Regions from separate parts of the Martinezella sp. CNPSo 3890 genome, predicted to be linked through region 2. Evidence: predicted binding sites of a transcription regulator. Region 2 holds the regulator's gene; each other region holds the start of a gene.

The links. The regulator PhoB, encoded in region 2, activates phosphate uptake and scavenging genes when phosphate is short. The targets are predictions, from matches to a motif close to TGTCATNNANCTGTCAT.
Region 1: AC13RC_RS20250 (alkaline phosphatase) is a predicted target of PhoB. The motif match lies at 1,760-1,776, and genes of this name have one in related genera.
Region 3: AC13RC_RS05580 (toxic anion resistance protein) is a predicted target of PhoB. The motif match lies at 3,256-3,272, and genes of this name have one in related genera.
Region 4: AC13RC_RS10560 (LTA synthase family protein) is a predicted target of PhoB. The motif match lies at 2,691-2,707, and genes of this name have one in related genera.

Annotation. Positions count from the first base shown of each region.
Region 1 covers NZ_JBXSOR010000008.1:257,421-262,081, forward strand. Annotated here, with positions in the region: gene AC13RC_RS20235 (TerC family protein) at 1-17, opposite strand, end outside; gene AC13RC_RS20240 (SAM-dependent methyltransferase) at 187-903, opposite strand; gene AC13RC_RS20245 (Lrp/AsnC family transcriptional regulator) at 1,044-1,523, opposite strand; gene AC13RC_RS20250 (alkaline phosphatase) at 1,816-3,570, shown strand; gene AC13RC_RS20255 (hypothetical protein) at 3,645-4,109, shown strand; gene AC13RC_RS20260 (ABC transporter ATP-binding protein) at 4,114-4,661, shown strand, end outside.
Region 2 covers NZ_JBXSOR010000001.1:25,242-29,902, forward strand. Annotated here, with positions in the region: gene pstB (phosphate ABC transporter ATP-binding protein PstB) at 1-367, shown strand, start outside; gene phoU (phosphate signaling complex protein PhoU) at 418-1,131, shown strand; gene phoB (phosphate regulon transcriptional regulator PhoB) at 1,163-1,846, shown strand; gene AC13RC_RS00150 (GcrA family cell cycle regulator) at 1,936-2,463, opposite strand; gene AC13RC_RS00155 (aspartate aminotransferase family protein) at 2,888-4,087, shown strand; gene argF (ornithine carbamoyltransferase) at 4,161-4,661, shown strand, end outside.
Region 3 covers NZ_JBXSOR010000001.1:1,127,574-1,132,234, reverse strand. Annotated here, with positions in the region: gene AC13RC_RS05590 (5-bromo-4-chloroindolyl phosphate hydrolysis family protein) at 1-326, opposite strand, end outside; gene AC13RC_RS05585 (substrate-binding domain-containing protein) at 436-2,010, opposite strand; gene AC13RC_RS05580 (toxic anion resistance protein) at 2,015-3,094, opposite strand; gene AC13RC_RS05575 (cell envelope integrity EipB family protein) at 3,298-4,125, opposite strand; gene AC13RC_RS05570 (RidA family protein) at 4,261-4,661, shown strand, end outside.
Region 4 covers NZ_JBXSOR010000003.1:133,291-137,951, reverse strand. Annotated here, with positions in the region: gene AC13RC_RS10570 (GFA family protein) at 1-25, shown strand, start outside; partial or broken gene AC13RC_RS10565 (DUF1003 domain-containing protein) at 29-566, opposite strand; gene AC13RC_RS10560 (LTA synthase family protein) at 724-2,598, opposite strand; gene AC13RC_RS10555 (NAD+ synthase) at 2,845-4,524, shown strand; gene AC13RC_RS10550 (TolB family protein) at 4,556-4,661, shown strand, end outside.

The DNA of each region.
Region 1 (4,661 bases), on a different contig from region 2:
AGTAAAGACGTTTCCATGTCGGAAGACCCCTGTCGGCGCGGTGTCGGAAAGGTCCGACATCGCAAGAGCGCCGACGGCTCTCACCAGAGGGGCCCGGACCAGCGGGTTGGCCAATAGCTGGGAAGCCGACGTTGGCGTTTCAAGGGTTCGCGTGCATTTTGCAAAGACGGCAATGTCACGTAGCGTCTAAATGTTGGTCCGACCGATATGGATGCCGTAAACGCTTGCCCTTTCCTGCGCGACGAAATCAGCCAGGGCGGGAGGAATTTCGACCTGGGCGGTATGCCGCGCGAGAATATGGAATCCCTTCGGAAGACAGGTCGCGATGCGGCCGATGATCGTTTCATAATCGACGATCAATATCTCCTGTCCGGCCACAAGGTCGAACAGCAGCGGATCATCGATCACATGCTCATTTTCACAAAACCAGTAAGAGGAGATCGTCAGGTCGGGAAGGTAGCCGATCTGCGCCGGCAGGCTTCGTTGCTCGAACTGGAAACGTCCCGGCAGGCCAGCCGCTGACATCAGCTCCCTGGCGAGAGCGAGCTGATGTTCGGATATGTCCAGCCCGTAAACCTCGAGCTCGGGATTTCCGGCAAGATAGGCAAAGGCAAGGCTGAAGGCGCCTGAGCCGCAGCCGAGATCGCATACCCTTCTATATTTGTGGACCGTTGCTTCGAGGCTGGTAAGTACCTGCAGGCACTTCAGTGAATTTCGCATTCCGAACGCACGCGTGAAGGCATCGGCGGAACGACTATAGTCGAATATCTCGATCTGGCGCCTGCTTTCGACAGCATTGCGCAAGGCAATGGAATCGTTGCTGGGATGGTATAGATGATTACATCTGAGCAGGACTTCGGCAAATTCTTCGAAATGCCGCGTCTGTACGTCCGTGCCGGTCATGCAAGCCTGTCCTCGCCAAGGATATTGTCTTTGGCGTGATTGGAAAGGCTGCATGCGCCGAAAGCAAGCCCTCAAAACTTGCCCTTGATCCCGGGTGGGGCAGGGCCGCGCAACGACGACCATCGAACGCCGGCGCCATGTCAGCCTTGCGGCAGGGCGATCGGAAATCCTTCGAAGGTCTTGAGAGTATCGAGGACGATTGCCGTCTTCACATGCTGGACCGATTCATGCGGAAGCAGCACGTCGTTGACGAAACGGGAGAGATCGGTAAGCCCGCGGGTGGCGACCTTCAGGTGATAGTCCATTTCTCCTGTCAGCGCATAGGCTTCCAGCACCTCCGGCAGACCGTTGATGAGCTGCGAAAACCGGCGGGCATTATCCCTGTTGTGGGTGGCAAGCGTCACCGAGATGACGACGAGCATGTCCAGCCCCAGCTTCTGCCGGTTGAGATTGGCCTGGTAGCTGCGAATATAGCCTTCTGCCTCCAGCCTCGTGCGTCGCCTCGAGCATTGCGACGGCGAAAGCGCAATGCGCTCGCCGAGCTCGTTGTTCGTCAATCTGCCGTCTTTCTGAAGCTCCTCCAGCAGACGCAGATCCAATTTGTCGAGCTGTTCATCCATTGCGCAAAACTCTGAGAATCCTCACGAAGCGTGTGTAGTATTCGCTTATCTTATGAGGATGGCAAGTTTGACATCATGAATGTCGGCTTAGCTTGCATGGCGAAGGTTGCGCGGATCGTGTCGAATTGATCCGTAGGTTCGGCTGGCATTTTAGATGCGGCACACACAATCAATCTTACTTATCGATCGTCGTTTTGGAATTAGCGGTTGAGAAAGTTGACTCCATTTTACGTGATTGTCATCTGGCTTTTATAAGTGGGGAGCGGGAAGCAACCAAACGCAGGGGGTATAAATGCGTAAACTTCTTCTCGCCATGATGTCTGCGGCCTTGATGTCCGGCGCAGCCCATGCAGCGACAGTCTATCCGTTGGACCGGGCAACGGTACTCGCCGGCTCTCCGTTCGATTTCAAGGTGGAATTCAGCAAGGTCGTCAAGCCGGAAGACGTGAAGGTCACGGTCAACGGCGAAAGCTACGACGCGGTTTTCGGCAAGGCGGCTGATTTCGTCGCAGAAGAGAAGGGCGCTGAAGACAAGGTACTCGGATCGGCCCTGATCCTGCGCGGCATCAAGCTCGCAAAGCCCGGCCAGTACAAGGTTGAGGTTTCGGCCGGCGACGAGAAGAAGTCCGTCAACTGGGATGTCTATGGCACGTCGGCCACGCCGAAGGCGAAGAACATCATCTTCCTGCTCGGCGACGGCCTCTCTGTTGCACACCGAACCGGCGCCCGCATCATGTCCAAGGGCATGACCGAAGGAAAGGCCAATGGCCGTCTTGCCATGGACGATATCCCGCCGGTCGCCTTCATCGGCACCTCCTCGACCTCTGCGATTGCCACCGACAGCGCCAATACCATGTCGGCCTACATGACCGGCCACAAGTCGGCCGTCAACGCCCTCGGCGTCTACGCCGACCGTACGCCGGCAAGCCTGGACGACCCGAAGGTCGAAACGATCGGCGAGGCGTTGCGCCGCACCGGTAAGAAGTCGCTCGGCATCGTCACCACGGCCGAAGTCGAAGATGCGACGCCGGCAGCGCTCGTTTCCCATACCCGCAAGCGCGGCGACAAGGCGGAGATCGTCGGCATGATGTACGACGTCAAGCCGGATGTCCTGCTCGGCGGCGGCTCGGCCTATTTCCTGGCGAAGAGCGTTCCTGGCTCCAAGCGCAAGGACGACAAGGACTATATCGCGCTCTTTAAGGATGCCGGCTACGCGGTTGCCACCGACAAGAACGAACTGGCGACGGCTGCAGGCTCCAACCAGGACAAGCTGCTTGGTCTCTTCCACACCGGCAACCTTGACGTCACGCTCGATCGTGAATTCCTGAAGAAGGGCACCGTCGACAAGTTCCCGAACCAGCCGGGCTTGGTCGACATGACCAAGGTCGCGCTCGATAAGCTTGCCAAGAACCCGGAAGGCTTCTTCCTGGTGGTGGAAGGTGCCTCCATCGACAAGATGAGCCATCCGCTCGACTGGGATCGCGCTCTGGTCGAAACGATCGAGTTCGACAAGGCCGTTGCCGTCGCCCGCGAGTTTCAGGCCAAGAATCCGGATACGCTTGTTGTCGTCACCGGCGACCACACGCATGGCGTTTCGATCATCGGCACCGTCGATGACGAAAAGAAGGGCACCGAGATGCGCGAGAAGGTCGGCACCTATGCGGCTGCCGGCTTCCCGAACTATGAGGACAAGGATGGCGACGGCTATCCGGATCGCGTCGACGTTTCGCGTCGCTTGTTCATGGCCGCTAACAACGGTCCAGACCACTACGAGACCTTCCGCCCGAAGCTCGATGGTCCTTTCGTGCCGGCCGTTCAGAACGAGAAGAAGGAATACGTCGCCAATGAAGCCTACAAGGACGTGCCCGGTGCCGTCTTCGTGCAGGGCAACATTCCGCGGGACGAAGACAGCGGTGTCCACGCCGTCGATGATGTCGTGCTGCAGGCGGCTGGTCCCGGCGCCGAAGGCTTCCGTGGCTACATGGAACAGAGCGACGTCTACCGTGTGCTGGCCGATACTTTCGCGTTCGGCTCCGAAAAGATGTAAGTTGTTACAGATCGTATGACCATGACAGGCGGCTTCGAGGCCGCCTGTCTGTTCACCTTTCATGAGGATATGCGATGTCCGGGGACAGGATCGCCACCATCAATCGTCGGGGCTTCTTGGCCGCTGCCGCGATTTTGCCGGTCATGGGCATTGCGGCACGTGCGAATGCCGCCGAGACATTGGGCTTCGGCGAACTCTATAAGAGCTTCGGCCCACTCGGGCTCGAATTTTCCGACAAGGTGAAGCAGCTGAGCGGCAGGGAAGTCGCCATCAATGGCTTCATGGCGCCGCCATTGAAGGCCGAGGCCGCTTTCTTCGTGCTCACGGAAATCCCGATGTCGCTCTGCCCGTTCTGCTCTTCCGATGCCGATTGGCCCGACAACATCATGGTCGTCTATCTCTCTTCCAAGCAGACATTCGTGCAGTACAACGCGCCGATTACGGCGCGGGGCGTGCTGGAATTTGGCTCGTGGACCGATCCGGAAACCGGATTCATCAGCCAGCTGCGTCTCCGCGACGCATCGTTCAGGACCGTCTGAACACATGCTTGCGCTCGATATCTCCGGTCTTGAAATGCAGTTTCCCGGCCTGGCCGCGCCGGTTCTCGCCATCGACCGCTTCCATCTGCCGGCGGGCGGCAGGCTTGCGATCACCGGTGCTTCAGGCTCCGGCAAAAGCACGTTCGTCAACGCCATTACCGGCTTGGAAGATGTCGGTAATGGCAGCATATCCTGGAGCGGCACGGAGATCACACGCCTGTCGTCCGGCCGGCGCGATGCGTTCCGCGCCCGCAATATCGGCCTTATCATGCAGGATTTTCATCTCTTTCCCGGCCTGTCCGCCTTCGAGAATGTCGTGCTGCCGATCAAGCTGACGCGGCGCCTTACGGCCAAGGAGCGGGAACGCGCACTTTATCTGCTGTCTGTCACCGGTATCGCCCGACCGCAGCAGAAGATCGAAACCTTGTCACGCGGCGAGATGCAGCGTGTTGCCGTTGCCCGCGCACTGCTGTCGCGTCCCGGCGTCATCGTTGCCGACGAGCCGACCGCCAGCCTCGATCGTCAGGCGGGTAGTGATGTCGCGGAGCTTTT
Region 2 (4,661 bases):
GGCCGGTCTATGGGGTGAGGTGAAGGATCGGCTCCATGACGCCGGCACGAGCCTGTCGGGCGGCCAGCAGCAGCGCCTCTGCATCGCGCGCGCCGTCGCGGTCAGCCCCGAGGTGATCCTGATGGACGAGCCGTGCTCGGCGCTCGATCCGATCGCAACCGCCAAGGTCGAGGATCTCATCCACGAGCTTCGGGAGAATTTCACCATCGTCATCGTGACGCATTCCATGCAGCAGGCCGCCCGCGTCTCGCAGCGTACCGCAATGTTCCATCTCGGCCACCTGGTCGAGGAGAACGACACCGATAAGATGTTCACCAATCCCGACGATTTCCGCACGCAGGATTACATCATGGGCCGTTTTGGTTGATGATGGCAGGCGCGCGGCTCCTTTCACACAGTTCACTTGAGGATAGAAAAATGGTCTCCACTCACATTCTCTCTGCCTATGACGAAGACCTGAAGTTTCTGACGCGCCGCATTGCCGAAATGGGCGGCCTGGCCGAGCAGATGGTTAGCGACAGCGTACGCGCTCTCGTCAACAGCGACGCGGCCCTGGCCCAGAAGGTCATCTCCGACGACGTCGTTCTCGACCATGCCGAGCGCGAAGTTGGTGACAAGGCGATCGTCACCATCGCTCGTCGTCAGCCGATGGCAGCGGACCTGCGCGAAATCATGGGCTCGATCCGCATCGCCTCCGATCTGGAGCGCGTCGGTGATCTCGGCAAGAATACCGCAAAGCGCGTCATCGCCGTTCAGGGCACGGGCGTGCCGCGTCGTCTCGCTCGTGGCATCGAACACCTCTCCGAACTGGCACTGAGCCAGCTCAAGGAAGTTCTTGATGTCTACGCCACCCGCTCGCCGGACAAGGCCGTGTCGATCCGCGAACGCGACGAGGAAATCGACGCCATGTACACCTCGCTCTTCCGCGAGATGCTGACCTACATGATGGAAGATCCGCGCAACATCACCACCTGCACGCATCTTCTCTTCTGCGCCAAGAACATCGAGCGCATCGGCGACCATGCCACCAACATCGCCGAGACGATCTATTACATGGCGACCGGTGCTCAGCCGGAAGGCGAGCGCCCGAAGGACGATACCGCCAACACCGTCGGCGCAGTGACGGAATAATCTGGAAGCGAAGAAAGGAGACCATAGGCGCATGGTTCCGAGAGTTGCTGTTGTAGAAGACGAGGAAGCGCTTAGCGTTCTGCTGCGCTACAATCTTGAGGCCGAAGGCTTCGAGGTCGACACCATCCTCAGAGGCGATGAGGCCGAGCTGCGTCTCCAGGAGCGCATCCCCGATCTCCTGATCCTCGACTGGATGCTCCCCGGCGTGTCCGGCATCGAGCTCTGCCGCCGGCTGCGTATGCGGCCGGAGACGGAGCGCCTGCCGATCATCATGCTGACGGCCCGCGGCGAGGAAAGCGAGCGCGTGCGCGGACTTTCGACCGGCGCGGACGATTACGTCGTCAAGCCGTTCTCGACGCCGGAGCTGATGGCCCGCGTCAAGGCGATGCTGCGGCGCGCCCGCCCGGAGGTTCTCTCCACGGTGCTGCGTTGCGGCGATATCGAGCTGGACCGCGAAACCCATCGCGTCCACCGCAAGAGCCGCGAAGTCCGGCTGGGGCCGACAGAATTCCGCCTGCTGGAGTTCCTGATGTCTTCGCCAGGCCGCGTCTTCTCGCGTTCGCAGCTGCTCGATGGCGTATGGGGGCACGATATCTACGTCGATGAACGCACTGTCGACGTCCATGTCGGCCGTCTGCGCAAGGCGCTCAATTTCTCCAATATGCAGGATGTCATCCGCACCGTTCGCGGCGCGGGCTATTCCATGGAAGCCTGAGCGGCTTGCCGCTCGGGTGTTACTAAATAGCGGCGGAAATAGAAAAACGGGCCTCGAGGGGCCCGTTTCTCTTTGTCTTGCGGTAACTTTCAGCCGTTGTTGCGGCGGCGGTCATGCACTGGCTGGTAGGCCATGCGCTGATGATAGGTGCAGTAGGGCGACGAATCCGGGCTGTCATTGCCGCAGAAGTGGAAGTCGTCCTTCAGCGGGTCCCCGACCGGCCATTTGCAGGTGCGTTCCGTCAGCTCCGTCAGGCCGAGGCGGCGGGAGATCGGAACGACGACGTTCGATGCCGGGCGATACTGAATTTCATTGACGGAATCGATCTCGATCTCTTCCTTCAGCATGGTTGCGCCCTGCTGGCGGGCGACCACGGTGCGGGTAGCGACGCGCGAGCCGTAGGTCGTTGCGCGAGGAGCCGCGGCACTGCGCTTTGGCGTGCGCGTCGCGGTTGCCGTGCCGCCGGCCTTCGCTCGGCCAGGAAGGTTCAGGCGGTGCACCTTGCCGATAACGGCATTACGGCTCACGCCACCGAGCTGCGCAGCGATCTGGCTGGCGCTCAACCCTTCGGACCATAGCTTTTTCAGCTTCTCGACGCGTTCGTCTGTCCAATTCATGCCCTGTCTCCGCTGTCGCGTTTCCGATGGCAGAATCCCTCACCATTGCCTCGCATGGGAACGAGGCGCGAAACGCTCTAAAATTGTGGTGACTAGTTCCGCCGCATGCAGTCTAGCAATTGCTTTTTAACCTAGTGTGAGGCTGACTCCGTGACAAGAGTCGCGGGAATCTTGAGGAATCGATTTCGAGGTTTTCCCCAACTTGCTGTCCGGGCGTGGCATTTCTGCCATAGGCGCCGCCCAACCCATCTCTTTTGCCGGCAAGCGCTTTCTCGCAACTGCTAAAACGCCAGTTTTGTTGACATCGCGGTGCAAAACATCAATAGTGCCCAGGCCGCCGCAAGGCGGCATTTTTGATTTTTTCGGACCCGTTTCATCAAATCGAAGCGATCGGTCCTTAAAGTTGTGATCAGGAGATATGGCCATGGCCGAGACCACGCCGCTTTATGACACCTATATGCGCGCTCCGTTACGGTTCGAGCGAGGCGAGGGCGTCTGGCTGGTCACCGAAAATGGCGAGCGCTACCTCGATTTCGCAGCCGGCGTCGCGGTCAACTCGCTCGGTCACGCCCATCCTCATCTCGTCGCCGAATTGAAGGCCCAGGCCGACAAGGTCTGGCACCTGTCGAACCTCTACGAGGTGCCAGGTCAGGAGAAGCTGTCGAAGCGGCTGACGGAAGCGACCTTCGCCGACAAGGTATTCTTCACCAATTCGGGCGCCGAGGCGCTGGAATGCGCCATCAAGACGGCGCGGCGCTATCAATTCGCCAAGGGGCATCCCGAAAAGTTCCACATCATCACCTTCGAGGGCGCCTTCCACGGCCGCACCATCGCGACCATCGCCGCAGGCGGCCAGGAGAAGTATATCGAGGGCTTCGGACCCAAGGCACCGGGTTTCGATCAGGTACAATTCGGCGATCTCGATGCCGTGCGCGCCGCCATCACGGATGCGACGGCCGGAATCCTGATCGAGCCGGTCCAGGGCGAGGGCGGCATCCGTCCGGCCACCAACGAATTCCTGCGCGGGCTGCGTGAGATCTGCGACGAACATGGCCTGCTGCTGATCCTCGACGAAGTACAGTGTGGCGTCGGCCGCACTGGCAAGCTCTTCGCCTATGAATGGGCCGGCATCAAGCCTGATATCATGGCTGTCGCCAAGGGCATCGGCGGCGGTTTCCCGCTCGGTGCATGCCTTGCGACGGCAGAAGCCGCCTCAGGCATGAAGGCGGGCACGCACGGCTCGACCTATGGCGGCAATCCGCTTGCTATGGCGGTCGGAAATGCCGTTCTCGATATCGTGCTTGCCGAAGGCTTCCTGCAGCATGTGCGCGATGTCTCGCTGGTCTTCCGCCAGGGGCTCGCCTCGCTCAAGGATCGTTTTCCTGACATCATCGAGGACGTTCGCGGCGAAGGTCTGATGCTCGGCATCAAGGCGGCCATTCCGCAGGCAGAGCTGCTGCAGGCTATCCGTGCCGAGCATCTGCTCGGCGTGCCGGCCGGCGATAACGTCATCCGCCTTCTGCCGCCGCTGGTCGTCACCGCCGAAGAAGCACGCGAAGGTCTTGCCCGCCTGGAGCGTGCCGCCGAGCGTGCGCGCGCTGCCCGCACCAAGAAATCGGCTTGAGTTCAACGCCCGCTGACGGGGCGTTCCTGCCCCACGCGGGCGTTATTGTTTTTTCTGGAGCACAGGTAAGGACATGGCTTCTCCGAAACACTTTCTCGACCTCTCTGCCGTTCCGGCGGCCGATCTGCGCAGCATCATCGATGACGCGATCGTGCGAAAGAGCGCGCAGAAGGCCGGCACTGCCGACAAGCCGCTCGCCGGCAAGATGCTGGCGATGATCTTCGAGAAGCCGTCCACCCGAACCCGCGTTTCCTTCGATGTCGGCATGCGACAGCTGGGCGGCGAGACGCTGTTCCTCTCCGGCACCGAAATGCAGCTTGGCCGCGCCGAAACGATCGGCGATACGGCCAAGGTGCTGTCGCGCTATGTCGATGCCATCATGATCCGCACGACCGATCATTCGCGTCTGCTGGAGCTGGCGGAACATGCGACCGTTCCGGTCATCAACGCGCTGACCGACGATACGCATCCCTGCCAGATCATGGCGGATATCATGACCTTCGAGGAGCATCGCGGTCCCATCAAGGGCAAGACGCTCGCCTGGACGGGCGACGGCAACAACGTGCTGCATTCG
Region 3 (4,661 bases), 1.1 Mb from region 2:
ATCTCCGCCAGATGCCGCACCCGTTTTGCCACATCCTTGCTGCCGATCTGGTTCGCCGATGCTTCCAGCCTTTCGGCCGCGGGAGCAGCCGTGCTCAACAGGTCGCGGGCGAACTCCAGACGCCCCCTGCCGATCGCCTTCGCATCCAGCCCCTCGAACATGCGCTTAGGTGCAAGGAGGAAAATCAGGCCGACGAAGACCAAAAGACCGATGATGGCGGCAATCCATATCGGCATGCCGGCAAGAAAGCTGAGCACGGGAACGATGATCGCGGCAGCAAGCCCCGCCACGATCCAATTCCAGTCATTGCCGAACCAATTGCGCATTATCGTCCTAGAGCAATTCCAGCAAAAGTGCGAAGCGGTTTTGCGTCCGGAATTGCGTGAAAACAAAGAGATAGAGCATTTCTGTGACTCCGTTCAGAACAGAAATGCTCTAGTTATAGCCGCGCACCGCCCGGAATGCGCTGACCAGATCACCACGGCCGTCGAAGACGCGCGCCGAGGTCTCCTGCGCGAGGGCATCGAGCTGCCGCTTGTCGGCATCGCCGAAGGTGATGCCGAACACTGGCACATGCGGGCTTACCGATGCCCAGCGGCTCATGAAATAGCCATTCCCATCATCGGATTTTCCATCGGTCATGATGACGATCGCGGGCAGGTAGGATGACAGCTCTTGCGTCGACTTCATCCGGTCGAGCGCCTTGCTCGCACAGGCATACATATCAGTACCTCCACCCGCATGCTGCCGAGAAACCCTTTCGACCAACATCTTTTGCTGATCGGGCCTCCCGGTCGCCTCGATCGTGGTGCGAACATTGGCGTCAAAGGGAATGACGATGATGCGATCGGCTGGCGTCCATTGCGCCAGGACCTTGCCTGTTTCTTCCGGGTTGAACAGGAATTGCATGGCCGCCTGAAGCTGTTCTTCGCCCTTGCCCGCCATCGAGCCCGAAAAATCGAGGCAGAGAGCCGTCAGCGAAGGCTTGCGCAGCCCCACCTGATAAAGATCAAGCGCCTGGCGGATCATGGCAGGCTCCGGCATGCGGATGGCCGTCACGATCCGGGTCGGATCGAAATTCCATGTCAGGTCCGGCTTGGCGGCAATATCGGAGAGCGGGATGCGGCGACCCGTATCGGCAATGCGTTTCTGCACTGGCGCGGAACGCAAATAGCCGACGAGCTGGTTGAAGAAGGTCTCGACCTCCTGCCCTCGCCCGTGATCGATAAAGCCGATAGGCGAATCGGCGACGACGACGCCATCGGCGGGGTAGATGGCATAGAGTGGCTCCTTGCCCATGCCGGCAAGCTTGTCATTGGTTTCCTTCAGAATCGCTTCGTAATTCCACATGGCGTCGTAAAGCACACCCTTGCCGGCGGAGTCGGTATAGAGATCTGCAAGCCAGCCCGACGAGCCCGAAGAACGCTCCACACCGCCAAGCAGCGCGCGAACCGTGCTTTGGACATCCGGCTTGTCGAGATCGCCCGGCTCTATCACCGGTTTGTTGCCGAGCGCACTCGACAGCATGGCAAGATAGGCACTGGCGCCGGAATTGGATTGCGTGGCCGACGTCATGAGAAACTTCAGCGAACCGCTTTTCACTGCCGCCAGTATGTCCTTCATATAGACCGGCTTGCCGACCCAGCCGAGCGCCTCGGCCTTGGATTTGCGCACGCCGAGAATAACAGGCATCTGTGCGACCGATGTCAGCGACTTGACGCGACGCTTGGTGTCGAACATATCGACCCAGACGCTCGACGCCGGCCAGACGGCATCCTGTTCGACGCCCTGTTCGCTCTGGAGCGCCAGACCGATATCCAGCGTACCCTCATAGGTGAAGCTGCAAGTCGCCTTCTTCTCCTTGCAGAACTCTTCGACGATCGGCTGCAGGACGGTGTTTTCAGAGCCGGAAATGATCGAGAATTTCGAGACCTGCCCGCCGACATTGCAGCTGCTCAACAGGAGTGTGCCTGCCAGCGTCAGCGCGGTAGCAAAAGTGCGGGTTGCCATGGGTTCACCGCGCCTCGATCATCGCCTTCTTGAGCTCAATGGTCATTTTCTGCATTCGCTGCTCGGCCTCGGCCCGCTTGGCGCGGCCATCCTCCTGCACCTTCAGGACGCCACCGATCGTGTCGATCAGATCGCGGTTGGCGGCAGCAAGCGTGTCGATGTCGACGATACCGCGCTGCGATTGCTGTTCTATGGCAATCGCCTGGTCCTTCATCATTTTCGATGCCTGGCGGATCATGTCGTTGGTGGCGTCGGTGACGGTCTTCTGCAGTTCGAGCGCGGACTTCTGCTGGGTCAGGCCCAGCAGGATCACCATCTTCTGCTTCCAGGCCGGCACGGTCAGTGCCGACGTCGCCTGCAGGTTCTCGATCAGGGTTTCGTCACCGGCCTGAACGATACGGATCTGCGGCAATTGCTGAATGCCGAGCTGGCGTGCCTGCTGCAGGTAGAAGACCCGCTTTTCCAGGCGATCGAGGGCCTGTAGGCTATCCTGATAGACCTGCGCCTCCAGCATGCCGCCGCCAGGATTAGCCGAAGCCGCATCTGCGGAACTTTTCAGGCGCGGAAGTTCGGTCGCACGAAAACGCTCGGCGAAATCCTTGCCGGCCTGCACATAGGCATCAAGCTGCACGATGGACTGCTTTGTCTCTTCATGCAGATCGTCCAGAAGGGCGATGTCCCGGCGCAGAATATCCTTGTGACGGTCAAGCTCGAGCCCGATGCGATCGATCTGGCCGGCTACGTCTTCGAACTGCTCCTTGAAACGCTCCAGCTTCGCCCTGAACGAGGAAAACATCCGCGATAGGAAGCCCTCATCCTTCAACGAGGCAGGATCGAGCTTCTTCGACTTGACGATGATATCGGTCAGCAACTTGCCGACTTCGCCGAGATCGCGGGTGCGCACCTCGCGCAGGATACGATCGGAATAATCGGAAACGGCCTGCTGGGCACGGTCGCCATAGACGGAAATGCCGGCCCTGTCGGTCAGATCTATGCTGTCGCCGATGCGGGCGATTTCCGCCGGATCGGCCGCGACGACCGGCAGCGTGTTATTGGAACTCGTGGAGATACCGGTATTGCTCATAGGTCGTGCTTTCTCGCCCATAGACTCGGGAGCCGACCGCAAAAATTGCCAATCGCCCCAAGACGATGCCCCCGCGCGCCCCACTACAATTTCAGATCGAAGCAGAGGGAATCTGCACTTACTTCTGCGTGTCGATCATTTCACACAATAGTGAAACTTGGATCACAGTTTTATGACAGAGGTTTTGCACGTTGAACGAGAGTCTATTGGCACGCCTTCGTACCGAGAACTTCAAGCTTGGTGAGCTTGCCGGTCAGCACGAAGTCACCATAATCCATGGTGAGGTCGCGCGTGATGCCGTTCTCGTAGAGTTTAAAGGACATCCGGTAGACGGGCATGGCGTCGCCGGTGGACTTTTCGTTGAAATAAGCCACGGTCACCGGCCAAAAAGGCGTCTTGGAGAAGGCGCCAGCCTTGTCGGCATCGGGATCATCGGTCGCCGGCGTCTGTTCCTTGCCGACGACGGTGGTGGCGATCAGCGGCTTGTCCCCATCGTCGGAACCGTCGAAAACCTGCGCCTCGAAAAAGTTCTTGCCGAGCTTCGCATTGTGGATGATGTCGAGCATGTGTTCCGTCGGGAAGCGGCTCTCGATGATCTGGACCTGCTTGTTCTGCGGCTGGGTGAGGTCGACCTTGATGCCCTTCTGGTCGTCGCTTGCGGCGCCGCGCACATCCTTGTCGAGCTGGCTGTCGGTATAGGACTTGGTCTCGAAGCGGAACAGTCGCTTGCCGAGATCCTCGAAGGTCGTCGTCTGCTGGTCGCTGACGCGCGTTGAGTCCCCCGTATCGATCTTCGTCACGAAGCGGAAATTGGTGGTGAATCCGGTGCAATCGGAGCCTTCGAACTCATAGACCATGCGGCCGACCATGCCGGAGATGCCGGAGCGATCGGAGGCATCCTTCAGTTCGAGATCATAGACGGCGCGATGCGCGATCAGCCCGCTCGGACCGGCAGCATGGGCTGCCGAGGTTCCCAGTGACAGAATGCTCAGGCCCGAAACGACGGTAGCAGCAAGACTCGAGCGGAACATTCATTATCTCCTGTTGGACTCGCACGCGATGTTATAAGAACGCTTTCGGCTGAACGAGGCTGCCGATCCTAAGTGACCGAATTTAGTCTTGATGCCGGATTTTTGAAGTTTTTACAACAAAACGGGAGATGAATAATGTCCGACGCTATCGAGGGCCGCCTGAAGGAACTCGGCATCGTTCTGCCGCAAGCTGCAGCACCGGCCGCCAACTACGTTCCCTATGTCATCAGCGGCAATCTTCTCTACCTGTCGGGCCAGCTGCCGATGGAAAACGGCAAGATCGGCGTCACGGGTCATCTCGGCAAGGATGTCGATGTTGCCGGCGGGCAGCGGGCGGCCGAGCTTTGTGCCATCAATATTCTCGCCCAGGCGAAAGCTGCCCTCGGCGGCGATCTCGGCCGGATCAAGCGGCTGATCAAGCTCAACGGCTTCGTCGCCTCGACGCCCGATTTCGTCGAACAACACCTTGTGATCAACGGCGCGTCCAATCTTCTGGCAAACGTGCTTGGCGAAGCCGGCAAGCATGCCCGCGCCGC
Region 4 (4,661 bases), on a different contig from region 2:
GTTGACGGCGGGCCCCTCCGATTGACCTTTAGATGGTGCCTTTTTCGGCAACGAGCTTGCTCAGTTTGGCGAGTTCTTCACGCACCACCGCAAGCTCGGTCAACACCTGCATATCGATCTTCTGATGCAGGGACAGCACTTCCAGCTCGGACTTGAGATTGACTTCATAATCCTTGGCCGCCTCGAAACGATCCCGCTCGGCCTGCCGGTTCTGTGACATCATGATGATCGGCGCCTGAATCGCGGCGAGCATGGAGAGAACGAGATTCAGGAAGATGAAGGGGTAGGGGTCGAAGGCGTTCGTGGTGAGGAGGATCGTGTTGATGACGCACCAGAAGGCCAGAAACAGCAGGAAGGCGATAATGAAGGACCATGAGCCGCCGACACGGGCGATGCTGTCTGCGAGACGCTGCCCCCGGGGAGGATTCCGCCGAGATGGCGGCGTTGATATCGGTGGAGATGATTTTCCGCTCGTGCGCCTTTTTAAGAACGCGCTTTTCGATATCGCCGAGCTGATCGGCTGTCTTGTCAAAATGCAGATGAACGAAGTTGGGAAGATTATGCATTGGGAGGGCTCCAAGGTCCTTGTGGCATTGAATGCAACTATTCGACCAATAGGGAAAAATGCAACGAGGGAAGGGTTTCAAACTCGATTGCGCATGGAGCTGCTGCGCGTACTGTTATCGCAAAAAAACACCCGCACTAACTCATGTTTATAATGGGCTAGCTGTCTTCCTGGCCCATTAGCTCCGCATGAGACGGGAAGAAGCGCTCCAAACCATATTGGTGGCCGAACATCATGTCGTGCTGCAGATAGCGATAGTCGCGCACGGTCGGGTCAAGCTCCGGCTCCTTGCGGCCCCAATCGGGGAAGGTCTGGCTGTCGCGGGTTGCCAGCTGATAGCGGTCGACGATGTTGTATTTCTTCTGCACGCGGCCGAGAAAGCCCGTATAGAAAGGATGCTCATAGCCTGCCGTTTTCAGCAGGTGATAAGGCAGCTGCGAGGGGCTGATGGTACCGATGTCCTTGCGAACGCCCTTCTTGCTCGACCAGACGACGAGCGGCGTTTCGTGCTCCTTCTTCATGACGTCGAGCGGCGCCTTGCGGGTTGCCACCTGCTGCGGCATGTAGCCGGTGTTCGGATAGACGCTGCCGAGCGGCGGCAGATGATCGCCCCAGAGGACGATAATGGTTTCCCGGTCGCGCTTTTCGGCCCAATCCATCAGCATCTTCAGGCTGTCATCGGCTTCGCGAACGCCCTGTGCATAGGTAGCGAGCGCCGCACGGTCATCGTCGTTCAAATTGCCCGCGATATCGACGGTATTCTCAGAATAGCGGTCGGCTTCGTAAGGCCCATGTCCCTGAAGAGTGACCGCGAAGAAGAAGAAGGGACGCTCGGCGGCGTCTCCTTCGCTCATGATTTCCTTCATAAGGGAGTCGTCGGCTGCGAACATGCCGCGTTTATCCATGGGCGGCAAAGTCTCCTGGGTATGAAATTCTTCGAAGCCGAAAGCCCTGTAGACCTCGTTACGGTTCCAGAACCAGCCGCTGAAGGGATGCAGTGCGCGCGCCGTATAGCCTTCGCCGCGGAAGAAAGTGGCAAGCGACGGCAGCGGGCGGCGCACATATTGCTGATAGGGAATGCTGCCATAAGGGAGAAAGGCGTTGGAAAAGCCCGTCAGTGCCTCGAACTCGACATTGGCGGTCATGCCGCCGAATTCCGGCGAGAAGACATTGCCCGATTGTCTGGCGCGGATCGTCGGCATCGGATCCGGTGTGAAGGCGATGCTGGAAAGCCGCGTCGGATCCCAGAGGGATTCGCTCATCAGCATGATAATGTCGGGCTTTTGGCGCGGACCGGAGAGATCGCCATAATTTCTTGCGGGCATGGCGTCGATGGCGCCAGGGCCGTATCCGGCCGGTGACTTGATGTCGGCCATGGGCAGGTTCAGCGCGAAGGCGACGATGAAGCCGTTGTGGTTGTAATTTTCCGTCTGGTCCCAGACGATCGGTATGATCCCCAGCTTCTCGCGAACATAGGAATATTGTGTGGGGTCCATCTGTGAGGCGAAAAGTGCTGCCAGCGGCAGGCAGATCGAAAGCCGGGCAAGGCGCTCGTTTCGCGAAAGCGCGACCGTGTGGCTCCGGATATAGCGCCAGAACAGGATCATGGCGCCGGTGCCGGCGATAATGCCGATTGCCAGGGCAATCGCCGTCCAAGGGCGATCACGTACCATGACCGGCATCAGCTCCATGATCTGCCGCCCAAACAGGAAGTCCGAAGGGTAGAGCGGATCGGAGAGAAAATTCTGCTTCTGGCCGGAAATGAAAGCCGGTATGAGCAGCACCGGAGCAACGATCAAAGCGGATAGATGCGCGCGACCGATCAAGGCATCCAGCGTCAGCATGGTCAGCATGACAACGCCGATGGTGGCAAGGCCCGGACGGGACGGGGAAAGGAGATAGGTCCAACCGGAGGCGAATTCGCCGCGTGCAACCCATTCGACCGTCACAACGATGGACAGGGAGAAAAGGAGGGTCAGCGTGAGGCTCAGAAGCAGGCGCAGAGCGGCAGACTTCTGTTTTGCCGCGCCGATCTTCTGGAAAAGGGCAAGCTTGCCCGCCAAGGCGGACTCGATGACCGATGCGACCAATGCTTTCTCCAAAAGCTACAAAATATTCATATAAGTGTCACGCTTCTGTCATGAATTCTTCATGAACCGCAAGGCTGGCCTGGTATTTTTTGGGGCAAAAATACCTCCTCTGCGCGTAGTGCGATCTTTGATGCGTGTGCGGGAAGGAAGGCGGTTGCGGAAGAAAGATGGCATCGCTAAATGTATGCCATGACAGAGCAAAGCCAGATTACCCACACCATCCGCATCGCCGTTGCGCAGCTCAATCCAACGGTCGGCGACGTCTCCGGCAATCTCGCCAAGGCGCGTGAGGCCCGGGCCGAAGCGGCGCGCGAAGGCGCGCAGATCGTCCTGCTGACGGAGTTGTTCATTTCCGGCTATCCGCCGGAAGATCTCGTGCTGAAGCCGGCATTCATCCGCGCCTGCTGGAAAGCGGTCGAGGCTCTGGCTGCCGATACGGCCGATGGCGGCCCTGGTGTGATCATCGGCTTTCCCCGGCAGGACGAGACGGGCCGCTACAATTCGATTGCCGTGCTCGATGGCGGCAAGGTGATTGCGGTCCGTGACAAGGTAGACCTACCGAACTACGGCGAGTTCGACGAGAAGCGCGTGTTCGATCAGGGCGCCATGCCCGGTCCGGTCAATTTCCGCGGCGTGCGACTGGGTATCCCGATCTGCGAGGACATCTGGGGTGAGCTCGGCGTCTGCGAGACGCTGGCTGAGAGCGGTGCGGAAATCCTTCTGTCGCCGAACGGTTCGCCCTATTATCGCGGCAAGGTCGACGTGCGCCATCAGGTCGTGCTGAAGCAGGTCATCGAGACAGGGCTGCCGATGATCTATGCCGCCCAGCTCGGCGGCCAGGACGAACTGGTTTTCGATGGCGCCAGCTTCGGTTTCAATGCAGACAAGACCCTGGCCTTCCAGATGAGCCAGTTCGAGACCGCGCTTGCAGTGACGACCTGGAAGAAGAACGGCGACGGCTGGCACTGCGCTGAAGGTCCGATGGCTCACATTCCGGAAGGCGAGGAGGCAGATTATCGCGCCTGCCTGCTGGGCTTCCGCGACTATGTCAACAAGAACGGCTTCAAGTCGGTCGTGCTTGGCCTCTCCGGCGGCATCGACTCGGCGATCTGCGCAGCGATTGCGGTCGACGCGCTCGGCGAAGAGCGCGTGCGCACCGTCATGTTGCCATATCGCTATACGTCGCAGGATTCGTTGAAGGATGCGGCCGATTGCGCCAAGGCGCTCGGCTGCCGTTATGACATCGTGCCGATCGAGGATCCGGTGACGGGCTTCAGCTCGGCCCTGTCGGATCTCTTCGAAGGGACCGAGAGCGGCATCACCGAGGAAAACCTGCAGAGCCGCGCCCGTGGCACCATCCTGATGGCGATCTCCAACAAGTTCGGTTCGATGGTGGTGACGACGGGCAACAAGTCGGAAATGTCTGTCGGATACGCCACGCTTTATGGCGACATGAACGGCGGCTTCAACCCGATCAAGGATCTCTACAAGATGCAGGTCTATGCGCTGTCGCGCTGGCGCAACCTGCACGTGCCGCCGGGCGCGCTCGGCCCTTCGGGCGAGGTCATTCCCCATAATATCATCGACAAGGCGCCTTCGGCGGAACTAAGGCCGAACCAGACGGACCAGGATTCGCTGCCGCCCTATCCGGTGCTCGACGATATCCTTGAATGCCTGGTGGAAAAGGAAATGTCGGTCGAGGAGATCGTGGCCCGAGGCCATGATGTTGCGACCGTGCATCGCGTTGAACATCTGCTCTATCTCGCCGAGTACAAGCGCCGCCAGTCGGCGCCGGGTGTGAAGATCACTAAGAAGAATTTCGGTCGCGACCGTCGCTATCCGATCACCAACCGGTTCCGCGATCGCTGATCGCGGTATCCAGCGGCAAGGGAGAGGAAGAATGCGCAGCTCGGTCGAGATTTATAATATCCGCACGGGTGCGAACCGGATCGTCTGGCAAACGGACCAGCTGATCGAGGCGCCGAACTATTCGCCTGACGGGCGCT